2 linked regions of the Aromatoleum aromaticum EbN1 genome follow. Each later gene encodes a partner of the first gene's protein in a complex. Links are inferred from orthologs where the notes say so. Each region holds a gene or a part of one and is shown on either strand. Other genes may lie near its edges. The genes, in order: EBN1_RS17405 and smc.

What was found.
Region 2: the proteins of EBN1_RS17405 (region 1) and smc are in contact, whole or in part, in a crystal structure (PDB 3ZGX), measured with the Bacillus subtilis proteins. The link is inferred for Aromatoleum aromaticum EbN1 from one-to-one orthologs.

Annotation. Positions count from the first base shown.
Region 1 is NC_006513.1:3,631,622-3,636,900, forward strand. What follows is about bases 2,441-5,279. They hold EBN1_RS17405 (segregation and condensation protein A), read left to right. Parts: upstream 2,441-3,364; coding sequence 3,365-4,195; downstream 4,196-5,279. Other genes in these bases: EBN1_RS17400 (tryptophan--tRNA ligase), read left to right, coding at 2,441-3,290; scpB (SMC-Scp complex subunit ScpB), read left to right, coding at 4,176-4,769; rluB (23S rRNA pseudouridine(2605) synthase RluB), read left to right, coding at 4,717-5,279. Outside these bases: EBN1_RS17385 (3',5'-nucleoside bisphosphate phosphatase), read left to right, coding at 1-589; EBN1_RS17390 (L-threonylcarbamoyladenylate synthase), read left to right, coding at 663-1,292; EBN1_RS17395 (site-2 protease family protein), read left to right, coding at 1,419-2,078; more of EBN1_RS17400, read left to right, coding at 2,088-2,440. UniProt on the Bacillus subtilis protein: Participates in chromosomal partition during cell division. May act via the formation of a condensin-like complex containing Smc and ScpB that pull DNA away from mid-cell into both cell halves.
Region 2 is NC_006513.1:3,778,836-3,796,028, reverse strand. What follows is about bases 3,599-7,760. They hold smc (chromosome segregation protein SMC), read left to right. Parts: upstream 3,599-3,972; coding sequence 3,973-7,560; downstream 7,561-7,760. Other genes in these bases: EBN1_RS18090 (cell division protein ZipA), read left to right, coding at 7,681-7,760; dapC (succinyldiaminopimelate transaminase), read right to left, coding at 3,599-3,918. In the rest of the region: dapE (succinyl-diaminopimelate desuccinylase), read right to left, coding at 1-580; EBN1_RS18110 (PilT/PilU family type 4a pilus ATPase), read right to left, coding at 606-1,790; dapD (2,3,4,5-tetrahydropyridine-2,6-dicarboxylate N-succinyltransferase), read right to left, coding at 1,887-2,708; more of dapC, read right to left, coding at 2,722-3,598; more of EBN1_RS18090, read left to right, coding at 7,761-8,790; NAD-dependent DNA ligase LigA, read left to right, coding at 8,790-10,835; UTP--glucose-1-phosphate uridylyltransferase GalU, read left to right, coding at 10,882-11,754; translational GTPase TypA, read right to left, coding at 11,875-13,692; EBN1_RS18070 (S-methyl-5'-thioinosine phosphorylase), read left to right, coding at 13,844-14,581; EBN1_RS18065 (peptidase associated/transthyretin-like domain-containing protein), read right to left, coding at 14,624-15,040; EBN1_RS18060 (YbhB/YbcL family Raf kinase inhibitor-like protein), read right to left, coding at 15,252-15,725; EBN1_RS18055 (cysteine desulfurase), read left to right, coding at 16,100-17,193. UniProt on the Bacillus subtilis protein: Required for chromosome condensation and partitioning.

The sequences.
Region 1 (5,279 bases):
TCACCGTCATCCCCGACTGCTCGCGGGGCTCGCTGAAGTGCGGGCCGGCCGGGACGGGCGGGCGGTGCGCATCGGCGCGGCGCTGGAAGCGGCAGGCATTCACGGCGCGCTCGAAGGCGCGCGAAAATTCGCCCGCAACCCGGCGCTCGTGAGCCGCGCGCATTTCGCGCGCCACCTCGTCGCGAGCGGCCTGATGCCCGATGTCGGCACGGTGTTCCGCCACTATCTCGCACGCGGCAAGCCGGGGTATGTCGAGCACGAATGGGCAACGCTCGAAGACGCGGTCGGCTGGATCCACGCTGCGGGCGGCATCGCGGTCATCGCCCACCCGGCGCGCTACCGTTTTTCAGAGGCCGAACTCGAGGCCCTGTTCGACCGCTTCACGGCCTGCGGCGGGGAAGCGGTCGAAGTGGTGTCCGGGGCGCATAGCGACGCGGAAGTGCTCAAGTTCGCGAGTGTTGCCCGTCGCCGCACGCTGCTCGCGTCGCGTGCTTCCGATTTCCACGGCGAAAAGGAAAGCCCGGTCGATCTCGGGCGCTGTTCGCCGCTGCCGCCGGACCTCGTTCCGGTATGGTCGCGACTGGAATGAAGGCCGGCCGGGCCGGATTCCGCGTGCTCCCCGACAATCAGAATCGAAAAAACCAAGATCAAGAAAAATCCGCATGGCTCAATATTTCGCACTTCATCCCGAGCAGCCTCAACCCCGACTGATCCGGCAAGCTGCCGAAATCATGCGCTCGGGCGGCCTGGTGACGTTTCCGACCGATTCCGCATATGCGCTGGGTGGCCTGGCCGGGGACGCGAGCGTGCTGCTGCGCATCCGCAGGATCCGCGGGGTCGACGAGCGGCACCATTTCACGCTGATGTGCCGCGACCTCTCCGAAATCGCAACCTATGCGCGGGTCGATAACATGCAGTATCGCTTGCTGAAGGCAACGACTCCCGGGCCCTACACGTTCATCCTCGAGGGCACGAAGGAACTGCCGCGGCGGGTCCTGCATCCGAAGCGCAAGACGATCGGCCTGCGAGTTCCCGACCATCCGGTGGTCGCCGCGCTGCTCGCCGAACTGGACGAGCCGATCCTGACTTCGACGCTGCTGCTGCCGGGCGAGGACCTTCCGCTGACCGACGCCGAGGAAATTCGCGACCGCATGGAAAAACAGGTGGAACTGGTCATCGAAGCGGGTTTCTGCGGGCCGGAGGCAACGACGGTCCTCGATCTGACTTCCGGCGTCCCGGTGCTCGTTCGGGCGGGGAAAGGCGATTTGTCACCGTTCGGTCTCGAGGCATAGTGCCCGATCACGTCTGCCTGCCCGCCACCCGCCTCCGCAATCCCGGGTTTCGCCTGTCGTCGGGCATGGCGATGAAGGGGGCGCAGTCGCGCTCTGCTAGAATGCGCCGTTTTACACCGTGACGTCATGGATTCGCTGATCTCCACCATTGCCATCTGGGCGCTGCCGGTGCTGCTTGCGATCACTCTTCACGAGGCGGCGCACGGATACGTGGCGAGGCATTTCGGCGATCCGACCGCGGACCTGGCCGGGCGCATCACGCTGAATCCGTTCAAGCACATCGATCCGGTCGGCACGATTCTCGTCCCCGGCGCGATCCTGACGCTCAGCAGCCTGTTCGGCGGCGGTGGCGTGCTGTTCGGCTGGGCCAAGCCGGTGCCGGTCGATTTCAGCCGTCTGCGCCAGCCCAAGGCGGACATGCTGTGGGTCGCCGCGGCGGGACCGTTCGTGAACTTCGTGATGGCGATCGGCTGGGCCGTGCTGTTCAAGGTCGCGCTGAGCACGCCGCACAGTGTCTACACGATACCGATGATGAAGATGGCCGACGCCGGCATTCAGATCAACGCGGTGCTGATGTTGCTGAACCTGCTGCCGATTCCGCCGCTCGACGGGGGTCGGATCGCGGTGAGCCTGCTGCCGCACCGGTTGGCGTGGAAATATTCGCGGATCGAGCCTTACGGCTTTCCGATCCTTCTCGTGCTGCTGTTCACCGGGGTGCTCGGACAGTTGCTGTGGCCGATGATGGCCGCTTTCCGGGTCCTTCTCGCGACGCTTTTTGGATTTTGATTACCGATCATGTACGCAGAACGTGTTCTTTCAGGCATGCGCCCGACCGGGCGACTCCATCTCGGCCATTACCACGGCGTGCTCAAGAACTGGGTCAAGCTGCAGGCGGAATACCCTTGCCTGTTCTTCGTCGCCGACTGGCATGCCCTGACGACCGCCTATGACAGCCCGCAGATCATCGCGGACAGCGTCTGGGAGATGCTGGTCGACTGGCTCGCGGCAGGTGTCGATCCGCAGAAAGCGACGTTCTTCATCCAGTCCAGAGTGCCCGCGCACGCGGAACTCCACCTGCTGATGTCGATGTTCTGCCCGCTGGGCTGGCTCGAGCGCGTGCCGACGTACAAGGATCAGCAGGAAAAGCTCGAGCACAAGGACTTGTCGACTTACGGCTTCCTCGGCTATCCGCTGCTGATGTCGGCCGACATCCTGCTCTATCGTGCCGACAAGGTGCCGGTCGGCGAGGACCAGCTGCCGCACGTCGAGTTCACGCGCGAGATCGCGCGGCGCTTCAATCATCTGTATGGGCGTGAGCCGGGGTTCGAGGACAACGCGAAGGAGGCGATGAAGAAGCTCGGCGCGAAGAACGCACGCCTGTACGCCGAATTGCGCACGCGTTTCCAGCAGGAAGGCGACAATGCGGCGCGCGAGCAGGGCAGGGTGCTGATCGAGGATGCGAAGAGCCTCGGCCACGTCGATCGCGAACGGCTGCACGGGTATCTCGAAGGCACCGGCAAGATGGTGCTGGTCGAACCCGGCGCACTGCTGACCGAGGCTCCACGCATGCCCGGCCTCGACGGCCAGAAAATGTCGAAGAGCTATGGCAACACGATTTTCCTGCGCGAGGAGGCGGACTCGATCTCGAAGAAGATCCGCACGATGCAGACCGATCCGGCGCGCGTGCGCCGAACCGACCCGGGCGACCCCGACAAGTGTCCGGTGTGGCAGTTCCACCTGATCTATTCGGACGACGGTGTGCGGGCGTGGGTGCAGGACGGCTGTCGCAGCGCGGGCATCGGCTGCCTCGAGTGCAAGCAGCCGGTCATCGACGCGATCCTGAAGGAGCAGGCCGTGATGCGCGAGCGCGCCCAGCCCTACGTCGAGAATCCCGCCCTGCTGCGCCGGATCATGGCCGAAGGCTGCGAGCGTGCGAGCGAGCTTGCCGAAGAGACGATGCGCGACGTTCGCGCGGCAATGGGGCTTTCGTACTCCTGAGTCGCCCCGCCAGCGAGGCGGCCCTGCCGCCGCCCCGTGACGGTGAACCGCCCCGGCTTCGGACGTCTTCCGCAATGAATCTTCCCCTCGAGCTCGTTCCCGCGGAGACGGTCGCCCAAGGCGAGGCCGTCGCGCGCCTTTACGGCGAGCCGCTGCTCGAAATGCCGAAGGACCTGTACATCCCGCCGGACGCGCTCGAAGTGTTCCTCGAGACGTTCGAGGGTCCGCTCGATCTGCTGCTGTACCTGATCCGCAAATCGAACCTGAACGTCCTCGACATCCCGATGGCAGCGCTGACCGCGCAATATCTCGTTTATGTCGAGGCGATGCGCAGACACAATCTCGAACTCGCCGCGGACTACCTGCTGATGGCGGCGACGCTGCTCGAGATCAAGTCGCGCATGCTGTTGCCCCGGCCGCAGCGCGAAGGCGCTGACGACGACAGCGACCCGAGGGCGGAACTCGTCCGCCGGCTGCTCGATTACGAACAGATGAAGTTGGCGGGGGCACGGCTCGAACTGCTGCCGCGCGCCGAGCGCGACTACGAGCGGGTGAGCATCTTCGTCGCCGAGAAAGTCGTCGAGCGTCTGCCGGAAGTGAGCCTGCACGACCTTCAGCTCGCGTGGCTGAAGATCATGAAGAAGGCGCGCCTGACGCAACACCACCAGGTGAGACGGGACGAGCTGTCGGTGCGCGAGCACATGAGCGCGATCCTGCGCAAGCTGGCGGACGGCGTTTTCGTCGTGTTCGACACGCTGTTCGAACCCGCGCGCGGGCCCGCGGGGCTCGTGGTGAGTTTTCTCGCGGTGCTGGAACTCGTCAAGGAAAGGCTCGTGGAGGTGGCGCAGAACGAGCCTTTCGCGCCGATATACGTGAAGCTCGCCGATGCAGCCGACGACGCCTGAAGACTGCAAGCGCGTCGTCGAGGCGGCTCTGCTCGCGGCATCGGCGCCTCTTGCGGTCGCCGACCTGCGGCAGCTGTTCGACCCAGACCCGGGAGCGGACTTCATCCGGCGCGTGCTCGAAGACCTGCGCGCCGACTGGTCGGATCGCGGCGCGGAACTGGTGCAGGTGGCCTCCGGCTGGCGATTCCAGACGCGGCCGGAATACCAGGTCTTCCTCGACCGGCTGAAGCAGGAAAAGCCGCCGCGATATTCGCGCGCAGTGCTGGAGACGCTGTCGATCATCGCGTACCGTCAACCGGTGACGCGTGGCGACATCGAGGATATCCGCGGCGTCGCCGTGTCGCCGAACGTGCTCAAGACGCTCGAATCGCGCGGCTGGATCGACATCGTCGGTCACCGCGACACCCCCGGGCGCCCCGCGCTGTTTGCGACCACGCGGCGCTTTCTCGACGACCTCGGGCTGCGCAGCCTGACCGAACTGCCCGCGTTAACCGAAATTGAAAGGATCATGGACCTTGTCGATACCAAAGAAATCGAAGCGGCCGCTGCGGCCCCCGACGAAGAAGAACGCTGAGACGGTGGAGGCGGGCAGGCATCCGGCAGCGCGTGCGCCGCGCGCCGGCGGACGCCCGTCGACACCCGATGCCGGGGAAAACGCACGGCTCGCACGTCCGCCGCGCGCCGCTGCGCCCGCACGCGGAGGGCGCGGCGAACACGAAAACACGGCGCTTGCCGAACCCGAGCGGCTGCAGAAAGTGCTGGCGCAGATCGGACTCGGCTCGCGCCGCGAAATCGAGGAATGGGTGGTTGCCGGGAGAATCTCGGTCAATGGCCTGCCTGCCGAACTCGGCCAGAAAATCGGCCCGGGTGACCGCGTCAAGTACAACGGCAAGCTGATTCCGTTGCGTTTCACAGTGCGCACGCCGCGCGTGCTGATCTATCACAAGCCCGAAGGCGAAATCGTCTCGCGCGAGGACCCGGAGGGCCGCCCGACGGTGTTCGAGCGGCTGCCGATCCTGCGCAAGGGGCGCTGGATCGCCGTCGGGCGGCTCGACTTCAATACCTCGGGCCTGCTCCTCTTTAC
Region 2 (17,193 bases), 150 kb from region 1 along the record:
CCTTGACCCGCAGCGTGCCCGACAGCGAGCCGCGTCGCCCGTTCTTGATCGTGTCACCGAGCGTATTGACTGAAGTCGGCTCGCCGACGACGCAATAGTCGAGACGTTCTCCGCGCCCCGCGAGCGCTTCGACGACCTTCACCGTGCCGTGCGTCGCGATGCCTTCCTCGTCGGACGTCAGGAGCAACGCGATCGACCCGACATGATCCGGATGTGTCGCGACGAAGCGTTCGATCGCCGTGACGAAAGCGGCGATCGAAGTCTTCATGTCCGCGGCGCCGCGACCGAACAGCTGACCACCGCGGACCGTCGGCTCGAACGGCGGCGAATCCCAGCCGTCGAGCGGGCCAGCCGGCACGACGTCGGTATGCCCCGCAAAGCACAGCACCGGTGCAGTGCCGCCGCGCCGCGCCCACAGGTTGCAGACTCCACTGCTGTCGACACGCTCGAAGCGGAAGCCCAGCGGCGCCAGCCGGGCCGCGATCAGGTCGAGGCAGCCGCAATCGTCCGGAGTGACGGAAGAACGCGAGATGAGTTCGCAGGCGAGCGTGAAAGTGGCGCCGGATGAAGCATGAGTCATTGTTTTCGGTAATTCGTGGTGTCGTTCAAGGCTTCGCGCTGTCGTCGAGGTGCAGCGCGAAGTCACTGAAAGGCCGTTTTTCCGGCTCTTTTGGCGCGAAATCGAGTGTTGGCGAATCGTCGCTGCCGTCCTGCGCATCCGGCACGTTGCCGAACTGCGCATTGTTGATCAGCCACGAGAGGTTCGTCGGGGAGTCCGCGTTTGCGGTCGCTTCCTCGAACGTCACCGTGCCTTCGTGGTAGAGCCGGTACAGATCCTGCTCGAAGGTCTGCGACCCCGGCGCCAGGCTCTGCTGCATCGCTTCCTTGACCTCGTTGAGTTCGCCGCGCTCGATGAGTTCGGCGACGTGTCGCGTGTTCATCAGGATTTCGACCGCCGGAACGCGTACGCCATCGGGCTTGCGCACCAACCGCTGCGAGACGATGCATTTGAGCGCCACCGCCAGGTCGAGGAACAGCAGCGAGCGGTTTTCGAGCGGGAAGAAGTTCACGATGCGGTTGAGCGCATGGTAGGCGTTGTTCGCATGCAGCGTCGCGAGGCACAGATGGCCGGTCTGGGAATAGGCCAGCGCCGCCTGCATCGTCTCGCGGTCGCGGATTTCGCCGATCAGGATGCAGTCGGGCGCCTGACGCATCGCGTTGCGCAGCGCGTCGTGCCAGCTGTGGGTGTCGATGCCGACTTCGCGCTGGTTGACGATCGACTTGCGGTGCTTGAAGAGGTACTCGATCGGGTCCTCGACGGTGAGGATGTGGCCGGAACGGTTCAGGTTGCGGTGATCGATCATCGACGCGAGCGTCGTCGACTTGCCCGAGCCGGTCGCACCGACGACGAGCACCAGCCCGCGCTTCTCGGTGACGACTTCGGCGAGCACCGGGGGCAGGCCGAGCGAATCGAGCATCGGGATGTCGCCCTGGATGTAGCGCACGACAATGCCGATGCTGTGCCGCTGCCAGAACAGGTTGACGCGGAAGTTGCCCAGTTCGCGGCGACCGAACGAGAGATTGAGCTCCCTCACGCGTTCGAACGTGTCGATCTGCTCCGGCGTCATCATCTCGTAGATCATCCGCTTGATCATGGGCGGCTCCATGACCTGCTGGTTGATCGGCATCGTGACGCCCTGGATCTTGATATGGATCGGGGCGCCGGCCGAAATGAAAATATCGGATGCGAGTTTTTCCGCCATCAACTGGAACAGTTTGTCGAAAATCATCGCGGCGGGTCTCCGGAACGGAAAAGGGGAGGGCGGACAGCTGAACCAGCCGGACTGCCTGTCCGCCCGGCTCAGCGACAGCCTGATGTGCGGAGATCAGGCGCCGCGCAGCAGTTCGTTGATGCCGGTCTTGGCGCGCGTTTGCGCATCGACGCGCTTGACGATCACCGCGCAGTACAGGCTGTACTTGCCGTCGGCCGACGGCAGGCTGCCCGGCACGACGACGGCACCGGACGGGACGCGACCATAGGTGACCTCGCCGGTGGCCCGGTCGTAGATCTTGGTGCTCTGGCCGATATACACGCCCATCGACAGCACCGCGTTCTCTTCGATGATCACGCCTTCGACGACTTCGGAGCGTGCCCCGACGAACACGTTGTCCTCGATGATCACCGGTCCTGCCTGCACCGGTTCGAGCACGCCGCCGATGCCCACGCCGCCCGACAGATGCACGTTCTTGCCGATCTGTGCACACGAGCCGACCGTCGCCCAGGTGTCGACCATCGTGCCTTCATCGACGTAGGCGCCGATATTCACGTACGACGGCATCAGCACGACGTTCCGGCCGATGAAGCTGCCCCGACGCGCGACCGCCGGCGGCACGACGCGAAAGCCCCCTTCGCGGAACTGCTCCGGCGTGTAGTCGCCGAACTTTGTCGGCACCTTGTCGAAATACTGGTTCGTGCCGCCCGCCATGACTTCGTTGTCGGCAAGGCGGAACGAGATCAGCACGGCCTTCTTGATCCACTGGTTGACGGTCCAGTTGCCGTCGATCTTCTCGGCGACGCGCAGGCGCCCGGCGTCGAGTCCGGCGATGACCGATGCGACCGCGTCGCGCACGGCTGCCGGCGCCGCGGAAGGGGAGAGGTTCGCACGGTTCTCGAACGCATCGTCGATGATCTTTTGCAGGTCTTGCATGGGGAGTTTTCCGTTAGGGGAGAGATTGGCAGAAAGCGGCGATGCGCTCGGCCGCCTCGACGCATTCGGCAGTCGGGGCGACGAGGGCGATGCGCACGAAGCCGGCGCCCGGATTGACGCCGTTCGCCTCGCGTGCGAGGAAGCTGCCCGGCAGTACCGTGACATTATATTCACCCTGCAGGCGCCGGGCGAACTCGGTGTCCGGGATCGGCGTCTGCGCCCACAGGTAGAAACCGGCGTCGGGCCGTTCGACTTTCAGGTGACGCGCGACGAGCGCCGTGACGCGATCGAACTTCTCGCGGTACAGCCGGCGGTTGTCGACGACGTGCGCTTCATCGTTCCAGGCCGCGACCGAAGCGGCCTGCACGGCCGGATTCATCGCGCAGCCGTGGTAAGTGCGATAGCGCAGGAAAGCCTTCAGCACGGCGGCGTCGCCGGCGACGAACCCGGAACGCATGCCCGGCACATTCGAGCGTTTCGACAGGCTCGAGAACGTCACGAGATTGCGGAAGTCGCCGCGGCCGAGCTGGTGTGCGGCCTGCAGCGCGCCGACCGGTGGCGCGTTCTCGTCGAAATAGATCTCCGAATAGCACTCGTCTGCGGCGATCACGAAGCCGTGGCGGTCGGAAAGTTCGAACAGGCGCGCCCACTCCTGCAGCGACAGCACGCGTCCGGTCGGATTGCCCGGCGAGCAGACGAACGCCAGCTGGACGTCGCGCCACACCGATTCCGGCAGCGAATCGAAGTCCGAGCCAAAACGGTTTTCAGGCAGATTGTTGAGGAACACCGGTTCGGCGCCGGCCAGGAGCGCCGCGCCTTCATAGATCTGGTAGAACGGGTTCGGGCACAGCACTTTCGCTGCGCCGCCGCGGCTGTCGACGACGCACTGCGCGAACGCGAACAGCGCTTCGCGCGATCCATTGACCGGCAGCACCTGGGTCGCGACGTCGACCGCGGGCAGCCCGTAGCGCCGCTCGAGCCAGCCGGCGATCGCGCCTCGCAGCGCGTCGCTGCCCTGAGTCGCAGGATAGGCCGAGAGACCGTCGAGATTGTCGACCAGCGCCTGCGTGATGAAGGCCGGCGTCGCGTGCCGGGGCTCGCCGATCGACAGCCGGATCGTGTCCAGGCCGGCAGGCGGGGTGAGCCCTTCGAACAGCTTGCGCAATTTTTCGAAAGGGTAGGACTGCAGTCGGTCGAGGTTCGGATTCACGTCAATTGTGTCGGCATATTTCGGGACGTCGGCCGCGGGGGCCGTGGATCGGGGATGTTATCATGGCGCGCTTTCGACAGCCCTGAACCGACCGTTCACCCCCGTTCCGACGTGCGTCTTTCCAAGCTCAAACTCGCCGGTTTCAAGACCTTCGTCGACCCGACCACCGTCCTTACTCCCGGCAACCTCGTGGGGGTCGTCGGGCCGAACGGCTGCGGCAAGTCGAACATCATCGACGCGGTGCGCTGGGTGCTCGGCGAAACGCGCGCGAGCGCGCTGCGCGGCGAGTCGATGCAGGACGTGATCTTCAACGGCTCGACGACGAGAAAGCCGGTGTCACGGGCGAGCGTCGAGCTGGTGTTCGACAACGCCGAAGGGCGCGCAGCGGGCCAGTGGTCGCGCTATGCCGAAATCTCGGTCAAGCGCGTGCTCGACCGCAGCGGCGAATCGACGTATTACCTCAACAACGTCCATGTGCGCCGCAAGGATGTCATCGACCTGTTCCTCGGCACCGGGCTCGGGCCGCGCGCCTACGCGATCATCGAGCAGGGCATGATCTCGCGCATCATCGAGGCACGGCCCGAGGAGGTGCGCGGCTTTCTCGAAGAAGCGGCAGGCGTCACGAAATATCGTGAGCGGCGTCGCGAGACCGAAGGCCGGCTGTCCGACGCGCGCGACAACCTCGCCCGGCTCGACGACATCCGCATGGAGCTTGGCGAGCGCATCGGCCACCTCGACGCGCAGGCCGCGATCGCGGCCCGTTTCCGCGCGCTGAGCGCGGCGCATGCCGAGCGCCAGCAGCTGTTGTGGCTGCTCAAGCGCAACGATGCGCGCGGCGAGCAGGCGCGATTGCAGAGCAAGTTCAACCAGCTGTCGGCGAAGATGGAATCCGACAGTGCGCGCCTGCAGGAACTCGAAAACGCGGTCGAATCGGGCCGCGCTGCGCATTTTTCGGCATCCGAGGCGATGCACGCGGCACAGAGCGACCTCGTCGCGATTTCCGCCGAAGTCAGCCGCCTCGAAGCCGAGCTTCGGCACCTCGAGGACGCACGCAAGCGTATCGATGCCCGTCTCGTCCAGCTTGCGACCGACGAAGCACACTGGTGCGCGCGCAGTGAAGCGCTCGGCAGCGATCGCGAGCGCTGGAGCGCATTGCTGGACAACGCCGTGCTGCGTGCCGAGCAGGCCGAAGCGCGCCATGCCGAAGTCGCCGAGCGCTTGCCGGAAACCGAATCGGCACGCCAGGCGGCAGACGCGACCGTCGCGGCCGCACGCCGTGAACTCGGCCAGACCGAGCAGCAGCTGCGCGTCGGGGAGGCGAACCGGGCAAACACGATGCGTGCGCTCGACGCGCTCGCGCTGCGCCGGACGCGCCTCCTGGGCGACAGCGGCGCGATCGAGGGGCCGGACGAGGCGGCGCTCGCGCAGCAGGAAGCCCGGCTGGACACCGTGCGCGAGGAGCACGACGCCCGCCAGCAGGAACTCGCGCAGACGCAAGCACGCCTGCCTCAGGCACAGGCGGGGCTGAAGGCCGCACTGGACGACGAACGCCAGGTGCAGCGCCGGCTGACCGAACTGCGCGCGCGGCGCGACGCGCTGGTGCAACTGCAGGCGAAAGTGCAGTCGCAGGGGCAGCTCGGCGACTGGCTGAAGCGCCACCGCCTCGCCGAGCTGGCGCCGCTGTGGCGCGCGCTGCGCGTCGATGCAGGCTGGGAAACCGCTGTGGAGGCGATGCTGCGCGAACGGCTTGCGGCGCTCACCGGTGCCATCGATGACGCTACCCGGGCGATGTTCGACGAGACACCGCCGGCCGCGTTCGCAGTCGCGTTCCCGGACGGGGACGACGTGAAGCTCCCGCCGGTCGAACCTCCCTCCGGCGCGACTGCGCTGATCGACCGGGTGCACCTGCCGGAAGCGGCGCTGCGTCCCGCGCTCGCAGACTGGCTGCACGGCTGTTTTGCCGTCGATGCACTCGAACCGTGGCTCGGCCGGCGTGCCGAACTCGCTCCCGGCACCTGCCTCGTCGGTCCGCGCGGGCAGATCCTGACGCGCCACGCGCTCGTCCATTACGCTCCGGACAGCCGCACCCACGGCGTCATGGAACGCCAGCGCGAAATCGACACCCTCGCGGATCGCCAGCGCGAGCTGGAAGCCGAGGCGCAGCAGGCGCACGACGCGCTGCTCGAAGCCGAAGCGATCGCGGCAAACCTGCAGGAGCGCGACAACGCGCTGCGGCGCGAGCTGCAATCGATGCAGCAGCAGATCCACACCGAACAGGTCGCGCTGCTGAAGCTGACCCAGGCGCGCCAGCGCGCCGACGAGCGCCGCGCCCAGCTCACGCGCGATCTCGACGACCTTGTGCACCTCGAAGCCGGCGAGCGCAATCAGCTCGCGCGTGCCGAAACCGAACAGGCGCGTTCAGCCGAGCTGGCCGAACTGCAGCGCGAGCGGCTCGACGCCGCAATGGAAGTGCTTGCCGAGCGCGACAGCCTGCTGCGCGAGACGCGCGCGCTCGAGCAGGCGACGGCGCGGGAGCTGCAGGAAGCGCGCTTCTCCGAGCGCGAGTGCGCCGGCAAGCTCGATGACATCGCCCGCAACGCGGAACTTGCGAGCGAACAGCTCGACCGCATCGCCGCCGAGCTCGACGCCCGCCGACGTGAACTCGACGCGACCGACTGCAGCCACAGCCGCGAGGCGCTGCAGGAAGCGCTGACGCTGCGTCAGAGCCGCGAGACGGCGCTTTCGGCGCGGCGCGACGCGCTCGAACAGACCGCGTCCCTGCTCAAGCAGACCGAGGAGCTGCGCCTGCGAACCGAGCAGGAGGCGACCCCGGCGCGCGCCCGCATTGCCGAGTTGCGGCTGGGCGTCCAGGCGGCGGAGCTTGCCGCCGCGCAGTTCGACGAGCGCCTCGCTGAAGCGCAGGCGGACGAAGCGGCGCTGCAGCCGCTGCTTACCGGCGATGTGCGCGAGAACGGGCTGGTGCGTGAAGTGGCACGGCTCGCGCGCGAGATCGCCGAACTCGGACAGGTCAACCTTGCGGCCCTCGACGAGCTGCGCAGCGCACAGGAACGCAAAGGTTATCTCGACGCGCAGAACGAGGACCTGAGCCAGGCGATCGTCACTCTCGAGGACGCGATCCGCCGCATCGACCGCGAAACGCGCGAGCAGCTGCAGGACACCTACAATACCGTCACGCAGCATTTCGCCACGCTGTTCCCGCAGCTCTTCGGGGGCGGCCAGGCCCGGCTGGTGCTCACCGGCGACGAGATTCTCGACGCCGGCATCCAGATCGTCGCCCAGCCGCCGGGCAAGAAAAACACCTCGATACACCTGCTTTCGGGCGGCGAGAAAGCGCTGACGGCGATTGCGTTGGTATTCTCGATGTTTCAGCTCAACCCTGCGCCCTTCTGCATGCTTGACGAGGTCGACGCGCCGCTGGACGATACCAATACCGAACGTTACTGCGGGATGGTAAAACGCATGTCATCGCAAACGCAGTTCATTTTCATCAGCCACAGCAAGATCACGATGGAAATCGCGCAGCAGCTGGTCGGCGTGACGATGCAGGAACAGGGCGTTTCACGGGTCGTGGAAGTGGATATCGAAGAGGCGCTGCGCCTGGCCGAGCCGGCCGCAGCCTGACACACGAACGGGCGCTGCCGGCCTGCCCGCACCACCGGCGGCGACCGATTCTTTTTGTTTACAGGACAACTGGTGACGATTCTCGCCGGCGGCGGTGAAGCGTTCACAACGGGAATGAAGATGGACAGCGAATTGCAGATCGGATTGGCCGCGCTCGGCATCACGGCAGTCGTGGGCATCATCGCGTACAACAAGTGGCAGGAACGCAAGCATCGGCGGCAGGCGGAGCAGGCCTTCAAGTCCGAGCACCGCGACGTGCTGCTCGAACCGCAAGAGGCCCCGCAGGGCGAACGCGTCGAACCCTGGACGACCGAGTTTCCCTCCCCGGACGCGAATCCCGCTCCGGCGTCGATTCCCCATCCGGCCGCCCATGGCCCGGTAGGGAGGGTGACGCCCGGATTGCCGCCCGCGATCGATCCGCGCATCGACTGCGTGATCCGCATCGAATCGATCGAACTGCTCCATGCTCCGCGCCTGTGGACGGCGCAAAGCGAACAGTTGCAGGGGATCTCGAAGCCGGTGCGCTGGTTCGCCTTCGACGACGCCGAAAACCTGTGGCGCCCGCTGACCGCCCATTCTGCCGGCTCGTTCCACTGGTTCTGCGCCGCGATGCAGCTCGTCGACCGGCACGGGGCGATCGGCGAAAACGACTTCATGCATTTTTCCGGCGGCGTGCAGCGCGTCGCGGAGCAATTCCTCGCAGTGCCGACCGATCTGCCGACGCGCGCCGAAGCGCTGCGCAATGCCGCTGACCTCGATCAGTTCTGCGCCGGCGTCGACGTCCAGATCGGCGTCAACATCATCAGCCACAACCAGCCTTTCGCCGGCACGAAGATCCGCGCGCTGGCCGAAGCGAGCGGCATGACGATCGGTGACGACGGCGCGTTCCACGCCCGCGACGAAAGCGGCCATACGCTGTTCACGTTGTGCAACATGGAGCCCGCGCTCTTTGCCGCTGATGAGATGCGCAACCTGATGACGAACGGCCTGACGTTCGTCATCGACGTGCCGCGCGTCGCCAACGGCGTCGTCGTGTTCGACCACATGATGCAGCAGGCGAACCATATGGCCGACGCGCTGCAGGGCAATGTCGTCGATGACAATCGCGCACCGTTCGGCCCGGACGCGGCGCTGCTGATCCGTTCGCAAATCCAGCAGTTCCAGGCGCAGATGGCCGATTCCGAAGTCCCCGCTGGCAGCCCATTGGCATTGCGCCTGTTCTCCGCCTGATGTCCGCTTCGCCTGAAGACTTCGAGCGCGCCGCACAACTGCGGCGGGAGCTCGAAGCGCACGATCACGCGTACTACGTCCTCGACGCGCCAACGGTTCCCGATGCGGAATACGACCGCCTGTTCCGCGAACTCGACGCGCTGGAACGCCGGCACCCCGAGCTGCTCGTGCCCGATTCGCCGACCCGGCGCGTCGGCGGGGCACCGGTGCCCGGGCTCGTGCCGGTGCGCCACGCGGTGCCGATGCTGTCGATCCGCACCGAAACCGACACCACCAGCGGCGGCGTGATCGCGTTCGACACGCGCGTGCGCAACGCGCTCGAACTCGGCCCGCACGCGCCGCCGGTCGAATACCTCGGCGAGCTCAAGTTCGACGGCCTCGCGATCAGCCTGCGCTACGAAAACGGCATGCTGGTGCGCGCGGCCACGCGCGGCGACGGTTACACCGGCGAGGACGTCACACACAGCGTGCGCACGATCCGGCAGATCCCGTTGCGGCTCCCCGGCCGGCCACCGGCGCTGATCGAGGTGCGCGGCGAGATCTACATGCGGCGCGATGCGTTCGAACGGCTCAATGCGCGGCAGAGCGAAACCGGCGGCAAGGTGTTCGTCAACCCGCGCAACGCGGCGGCCGGCGCCGTGCGCCAGCTCGACGCGCGCATCGCCGCGCGGCGACCGCTGTCGTTCTTCGCGTACGGATTCGGCGAGATTGGCGAGAGCGGCGGCTGGAACATGCCAGCGACGCAGGGCGAGATGCTCGACGCGCTCGATGCGCTCGGCATTCCGGTATGCGAGCACCGCGTCGTCGCGTCCGGGCCGGACGGGCTGATCGCGTTCCACGACCGCATCGCCGCGGCGCGGGACAGCCTGCCCTACGACATCGACGGCGTCGTCTACAAGGTCAATCGCTTCGACCTGCAGCGCCGCCTCGGTTTCGTCACGCGCGAACCGCGCTGGGCGGTCGCGCACAAGTACCCGGCGCAGGAAGAGATCACCGAGCTCGTCGATATCGAGATCCAGGTCGGGCGCACCGGCGCGCTGACTCCGGTCGCACGGCTGAAGCCGGTCTTTGTCGGCGGCGTGACGGTGACGAACGCGACGCTGCACAACGAAGAGGAAATCCAGCGCAAGGGGCTGCTGATCGGCGACCAGGTCATCGTGCGCCGCGCGGGGGACGTCATTCCGCAGATCGTCGCGCCGGTCGTCGAGCGCCGCAACGGCAGCGAACGCCCGTTCGTGATGCCGCAGACGTGCCCGGTGTGCGGCTCGCACGCCGAGAAGCAACCCGACGAGGCAGTGACGCGCTGCTCGGGGGGGCTTTTCTGCCCAGCGCAGCGCAAGCAGGCGCTGCTGCATTTCGCCGGCCGCCGCGCGATGGACATCGAGGGGCTCGGCGACAAGCTCGTCGACCAGCTCGTCGACGGCGGCATCGTCAGCACACCGGCGGATCTGTACCGGCTCGGGCTGGTGAAGCTTGCGAACCTGCCGCGGATGGCGGACAAATCGGCGGCGAACCTCCTCGCGGCGATCGAGAAGAGCCGCCATGCAACGCTGGCACGCTTCATCTTCGCGCTCGGCATCCGCAACGTCGGCGAGGCGACGGCGAGAGAGCTCGCGCGGCACTTCGGTTCGCTCGACGCGCTGATGGATGCCGATATCGAGCGCCTGCAGCAGGTCGCGGATGTCGGGCCGATCGTCGCGCACAGCATCGCCGGATTCTTCGCCGAAATGCACAACCGCGAAGTCATCGAGCAGTTGCGCGCGGCCGGCGTGCACTGGGACGAAGGTGTGCCCGCAGTCGCCGCTGACGGCCCCGCGAGCGGCAAGACTTTCGTGCTCACCGGCGCGTTGCCGACGATGAGCCGCGACGACGCGAAGGCGCTGATCGAGTCGCATGGCGGAAAAGTCAGCGGCTCGGTGTCGAAGAAGACCGATTACGTGGTCGCCGGCGCCGAAGCCGGCTCGAAGCTCGCGAAAGCGCAGGAACTCGGCGTGGCAATCCTCGACGAAGACGGCCTGCGCCGCCTGCTCGAACAGCCCGCCTGACCTACCCGATGCCTGCACCGAATCATTCAAAATGGAGAGTCACAGCATGAAGAAAGTCACGAAAGCAGTATTTCCGGTAGCCGGCATGGGCACGCGCTTTTTGCCGGCGACCAAGGCGAGCCCGAAGGAGATGCTGCCGATCGTCGACAAGCCGCTGATCCAGTACGCGGTCGAGGAAGCCGTCGCGGCCGGGATTACCGACATGATCTTCATCACCGGGCGCACCAAGCGCTCGATCGAGGATCACTTCGACAAGGCCTACGAGCTCGAAACCGAGCTCGAAGCCCGCGGCAAGAAGGAAATGCTCGCGCTGGTGCAGCGCACCGTGCCGAAAGGCGTGAACTGCATCTACATCCGCCAGTCGGAAGCGCTCGGGCTCGGCCACGCAGTGCTGTGCGCCGCGCCGGTCATCGGCGACGAAGCGTTCGCGGTGATCCTCGCCGACGACCTGCTCGACAACCCGGACTCTGCCTCGATCATGGAGCAGATGGTCGGCGTCTATAACTACAACCGCTGTTCGGTGCTCGGTACGATGAACGTGCCGCGTGAAGAGACGCGCCAGTACGGCATCGTCAGCACCGAAGCGCAGCAGGGTGACGTGCAGCGGGTGACCGGGATCATCGAGAAACCCAAGCCCGAAGATGCTCCGACGACGCAAGCGGTCGTCGGTCGCTACATCCTGACGCCGCGCATCTTCGACCACATCCGCGCGCTGCAGCCGGGCGCGGGTGGCGAATATCAGCTGACTGACGCGATCGCCGCGTTGCTGAAGGACGAGGCGGTGTTGTCGTACCAGTTCAAGGGCGTGCGCTACGACTGCGGCTCAAAGCTGGGCTACCTGAAAGCGACCATCGAACTCGGCCTGCGCCATCCCGAAATCGGCGAAGAGTTTGCGGCGTATCTGGCCGAACGAAGCTGATTTCCGCTGTGCCGGCCCGGTAGCGCCGCTGCGGGCAGATTTCAGGATTTCGCAGACAAAAAAAGCGCTGTCGAAGCAGCGCTTTTTTGTCGCCCGGCGGCATCCCGCGCGGGATGAGCGTCAGGCGTTTTCAGCTTTTGCCGCGCGTTTGCGCTCGTTCTCGGTCAGGTAACGCTTGCGCAGCCGAATCGACTTCGGCGTGATCTCGACGAGCTCGTCGTCGGCAATGAATTCGATCGCGGACTCGAGCGTTAACTGGATCGGCGGGATCAGCCGCACGGCTTCGTCGGTACCCGACGAGCGCACGTTGGTAAGCTGCTTGCCCTTGATCGGATTGACGACGAGATCGTTGTCGCGCGAATGCACGCCGATGATGATGCCTTCGTACACGGGATCGTTGTGCGTGAGGAACATCCGGCCGCGATCCTGCAGCTTCCACAGCGCATAGGCGACCGCGTGGCCGTTGTCCTGCGAGATCAGCACGCCGTTGCGCCGCTCGCCCATCGGCCCCGCCATCGGGCCGTAGCCGTCGAAGACGTGGCTCGCGAGGCCGATACCGCGCGTCAGCGTCAGGAACTCGCCCTGGAAGCCGATCAGACCGCGCGCCGGGATGCGGTATTCGAGACGCACACGGCCCTTGCTGTCGGACTGCATGTCCTGCAGTTCACCGCGGCGGCGGCCGAGTTCTTCCATGACGCCGCCTTGATGCTCTTCCTCGACGTCGACGGTCAGCATCTCGTACGGCTCGCACTTGACGCCATCGACCTCGCGGAACACCACGCGCGGACGGCCGACCGCGAGTTCGAAGCCTTCGCGGCGCATGTTCTCGAGCAGGATGGTCAGATGCAGTTCGCCGCGGCCCGACACCAGGAACACGTCCGAGTCGTTGGTGTATTCGACGCGCAGCGCGACGTTCTTCAGCAGCTCGCGTTCGAGCCGCTCGCGGATCTGGCGGCTTGTGACGAACTTCCCTTCACGCCCGGCCAGGGGCGACGAGTTGACCATGAAGTTCATCGTCAGCGTCGGTTCATCGACCGCGATCGGCTCCATGCCTTCGAGTTTCTCGGGATCGCACAGCGTGACGCCGATATTGACCTGATCGACGCCCGACACCAGCACGATGTCGCCGGCTTCGGCCGATTCCGTCTGCGTGCGCTCGAGGCCCTCGAAGGTCAGCACCTGGCCGATCTTGGCCTTGCCGCGATTTTCGTCACCGTACATCACGACGACTTCCTGGTTCGGACGGATGCGGCCGCGCTTGATGCGGCCGATACCGAGCTGGCCGATGTAGGTCGAATAGTCGAGCGAGCAGACCTGCAGCTGCAGTGGGCCGTCGGAATCGACTTCAGGCTGGGGCACATGCTCCAGGATCGCTTCGTACAGCGGCTTCATGTCGGTGCTCGGCTTCGCGAGGTCGAGCATCGCGAAGCCGTTCAGGCCCGACGCATACACGACCGGGAAGTCGAGCTGCTCTTCGGTCGCGCCGAGCTTGTCGAAAAGGTCGAACGTGTGGTTGATGACCCAGTCGGGGCGGGCGCCCGGACGGTCGATCTTGTTGATCACGACGATCGGCTTCAGGCCGAGCGCGAGCGCCTTGCGCGTGACGAAGCGCGTCTGCGGCATCGGGCCTTCGACCGCGTCGACGAGCAGCAGCACGCCGTCGACCATCGACAATACGCGCTCGACTTCGCCACCGAAATCCGCGTGTCCCGGCGTGTCGACGATGTTGATGTGAGTATCGCCATACTGGATCGCGCAGTTTTTCGACAGGATCGTGATGCCGCGCTCCTTCTCCAGATCGTTCGAGTCCATCACCCGTTCGGAAACCTGCTGGTTCTCGCGAAAGGTGCCGGATTGGCGCAGGAGCTGGTCGACGAGCGTGGTCTTGCCGTGGTCGACGTGGGCAATGATGGCGATGTTGCGGATGGAGCGGGACATTTGGGTCCAGAAGTCTTTGAAAAAGTTTTTAATTTTAGCACGGCCGCCGCATTGCAGCATCGCGCCCTTCACTCTTTTCGTGCCGACCAGGGAGCGAGGGGACCGTGGGGCCCATGCTAGAATCGGCGCCGTTTTTCTGGAGACCGACCCGATGCTCGCAATCATTGGCGGTAGCGGACTCACGCAGCTTTCGACGCTCGAGATCGCCCGCCGCGAAGTGGTACGCACCCCTTACGGAGAACCGTCCGGAGCACTGTTGTTCGGCCGCTTGCGCGAACGGGCGGTGGTCTTTCTCGCACGCCATGGCTACGGACATACGATCCCGCCGCATCTGGTCAATTACCGCGCAAACCTGTGGGCGCTGAAGCATGTCAAGGCCACGGCCCTCATCTCGGTGGCCTCGGTCGGCGGCATCCGCGACGATTTCGGCCCCGGCGCACTGGTCGTGCCTCACCAGATCATCGATTACACGTGGGGGCGCAAGAGTACGTTCTTCGAAGGTGGCGACGAGGGCGTGCATCACATCGATTTCACCCATCCGTACGACGAGCCGTTGCGCCAGCGGATTCTCGCGGCGGGCATGGCGACGGGGGAACACATCGTCAATGGCGCTGTGTACGCTGCGACGCAGGGGCCGCGCCTCGAGACGGCCGCGGAGGTCGACCGGCTCGAGCGCGATGGCGCGGAACTCGTCGGCATGACCGGGATGCCCGAAGCCGCACTCGCCCGCGAAATCGGTCTGCCCTATGCCGCGATCAATGTCATCGCGAACTACGCCGCCGGGCGCGGCGCGAGCGAAAAAGGCATTCTCTTCGACAGCATCGAAGTAGTGCTGCAGGATGCGATGGTGCGCGTGCGACGCGTCCTCGAGGAAGTCTGCAAGTCCTGACGAGGGTTCGTGCCTCTGTGGGCGCGCCGGCATCGTCCGAGCTTACCAATAGAAGGTCAGCGATCGCTGGCCGGTGCGCGCAACGCTGGCGCGTCGGGTTTGCTCGCGGCCGTTGGCCATCGCCGTGACACGGTAGTTGCCGGGGGGCAGTTTGGCCAGCATGAGCGGACCGTCGGCTCTCGCCTCGAGAACCTTGCGGCCCGTCGAATCGGCAATCGCGATGTTGACGTCGGCAAGATAATCACCTGACTTTTCGGCGAAAACGAGTTTGAGGTTGAAGTCCTGCGCGGATGCGAGGAGTTGGTTGCGCTCTTCCTCGCCGACGCCGCCGGTGATGTAGCGCACACCCTCGAATTCCCGCACATCGAGTACCGGACCCGCTTCCTGCGCCATTGCGGCGCCGCCCCACAACCCGGCGGCGAGAACCAGCAGACCGGCGGCGATGTTGTGTTTGTTCATCGGGATACCTCCTGTGTGGAAATCGCCCGAACGACGCGGTTCGCCGCCCGGGACGACCGAGCACGCCGGCCGCGACGGAAACCGGGTGCAGTTCAGCACCCCGCCGGCAGGGCAACCGCCCGCGCCTTCATGCGACTGGCCGATCGAAGGCGAGTTCCGGTCGCCCCGATCTCGAATTCGCATGCACGACGTTGCCCGCGGCCTTCCAGGCTCACGGCCGCTGGTACGTTCCGACAAGTTCCGCCTCGGCAAGAATGTGGCCCTGCATCGCGTGTTCCAATTCGGCCTTCGTCGGTGCACCAAGAGGGGCGAGGACGACGTCGAGGGCGTAGAGCTTGTGGAAGTAACGGTGTCGGCCGATCGGCGGGCAAGGGCCGCCATAGCCCGTGCGCTTCCAGTCGTTCGTCCCTTCTCGCGTGCCGAGCGGCAGGTCGGCCATGGCGACGGCTTCGGGCAGAGCGGCCGTCGTCGGCGGGATGTTGTACAGCACCCAATGCACCCACGTCCGCTGCGGGGCGGCCGGGTCCGGCGCGTCAGGGTCATCGACGATCAGCGCGAGGCTGCGAGTGTTTTCCGGGATGCCGGACCAGCCCAGGGGAGGGGACACGTCGCGCCCGTCGCACGTGTAGGTCGCGGGAACCGCTCCGCCATGGGCAAATGCCGTGGAACTCAGAGTCAGGCTCATGTTCGTTGCTCCGGTTGTCAGTTACGGGGACCTGGCTTGCGCCTCGCCTGCCAAAGGTGGTCTGCTGCGTCGGGAGATTGGTGATGCCGATCCCAGGTACGCACAGCGCACCCGGGGCGCTACCTTGCAGGAGCGAGCTTCCGGTTCATCGACGCTCTTACTGTAGACCGTCGTCCGAGTCCTGCCCGTGCGAGCGGGCATTGCCGTTGCGTGACCGGTTGCCACGATCGAATTTTTCGCACAGAACTGCGTCCCGCTGAACTTCGGGGAAGCCGGCGAGCGCTCCGGATTCGTGATATTACTCACGCCGGCCTGCAGGCGCGGCTGTCTCCGCGCCTGTGCGGACCACTACTCGAGGACCTGGGGGAACTGGAATGGGAACTTCTGCCGACGAGTTGAACGCGCTGCGTGTCGCGACCGGCGCTGCGGGCGGAAGCGTCCCGCCGCTCGATGTCGCCCGGCTGCGCGCCGACTTCCCGATCCTCACCCGCGAGGTCAATGGCAGGCCGCTCGTCTATCTCGACAACGCGGCGACGAGCCAGAAACCGCGTTGCGTGATCGACGCGCAAGCGCATTACTACGCCGCACTCAACGCGAACGTGCACCGCGGCGTGCATCGCCTGAGCCAGGAGGCGACCGACGCTTTCGAGGCCGTGCGCGACACGGTGCAGCGCTTCGTGAACGCCACGCACCGCGAGGAGATCGTCTTCGTGCGCGGCACAACCGAAGCGATCAACCTCGTCGCGAACAGTTTCGGCGGACGTTTCCGCCCGGGCGACGAGATCCTCGTCACCGCCATGGAGCACCACTCGAACATCGTGCCGTGGCAACTCGCGTGCGAACGGAGCGGCGCGGTGCTGAAAGTCGCGCCCGTCAATGACGAGGGTGAACTGCTCGTCGCGGAGTTCGAGCATCTGCTCGGGAACCGCACGCGGATCGTCGCACTGGCGCATGTGTCGAACGCGCTCGGCACGATCAACCCGGTGCGCGAGTTCATCGACATGGCGCACGCGCGCGGCGTGCCGGTGCTGCTCGACGGCGCGCAGGCGGTGCCGCACGGTGCGGTCGACGTGCAGGCGCTCGACTGCGACTTCTACGCGTTCTCGGCGCACAAGCTCTATGGGCCGACCGGCATCGGCGTGCTGTACGGCAAGGCTGCGCTGCTCGACGCGATGCCGCCGTGGCAGGGCGGCGGCGACATGATCCGGCAGGTGAGCTTTGCGGGCACCACATACAACGAGCTGCCGTACAAGTTCGAAGCGGGCACGCCGGACATCGCCGGCGCGGTCGCGCTCGGCGCGGCGATCCGCTACGTCGAGGAAACCGGAATCGCCGCGATCGCCGCGCACGAGGACGCGCTGCTCGAGCACGCGACCCGGCAGGCGCACGCGACCCCGGGCCTGCGCCTCGTCGGCACCGCGCGCAACAAGGCGGCGATCCTGTCGTTCGTGTTCGACGACATCCATGC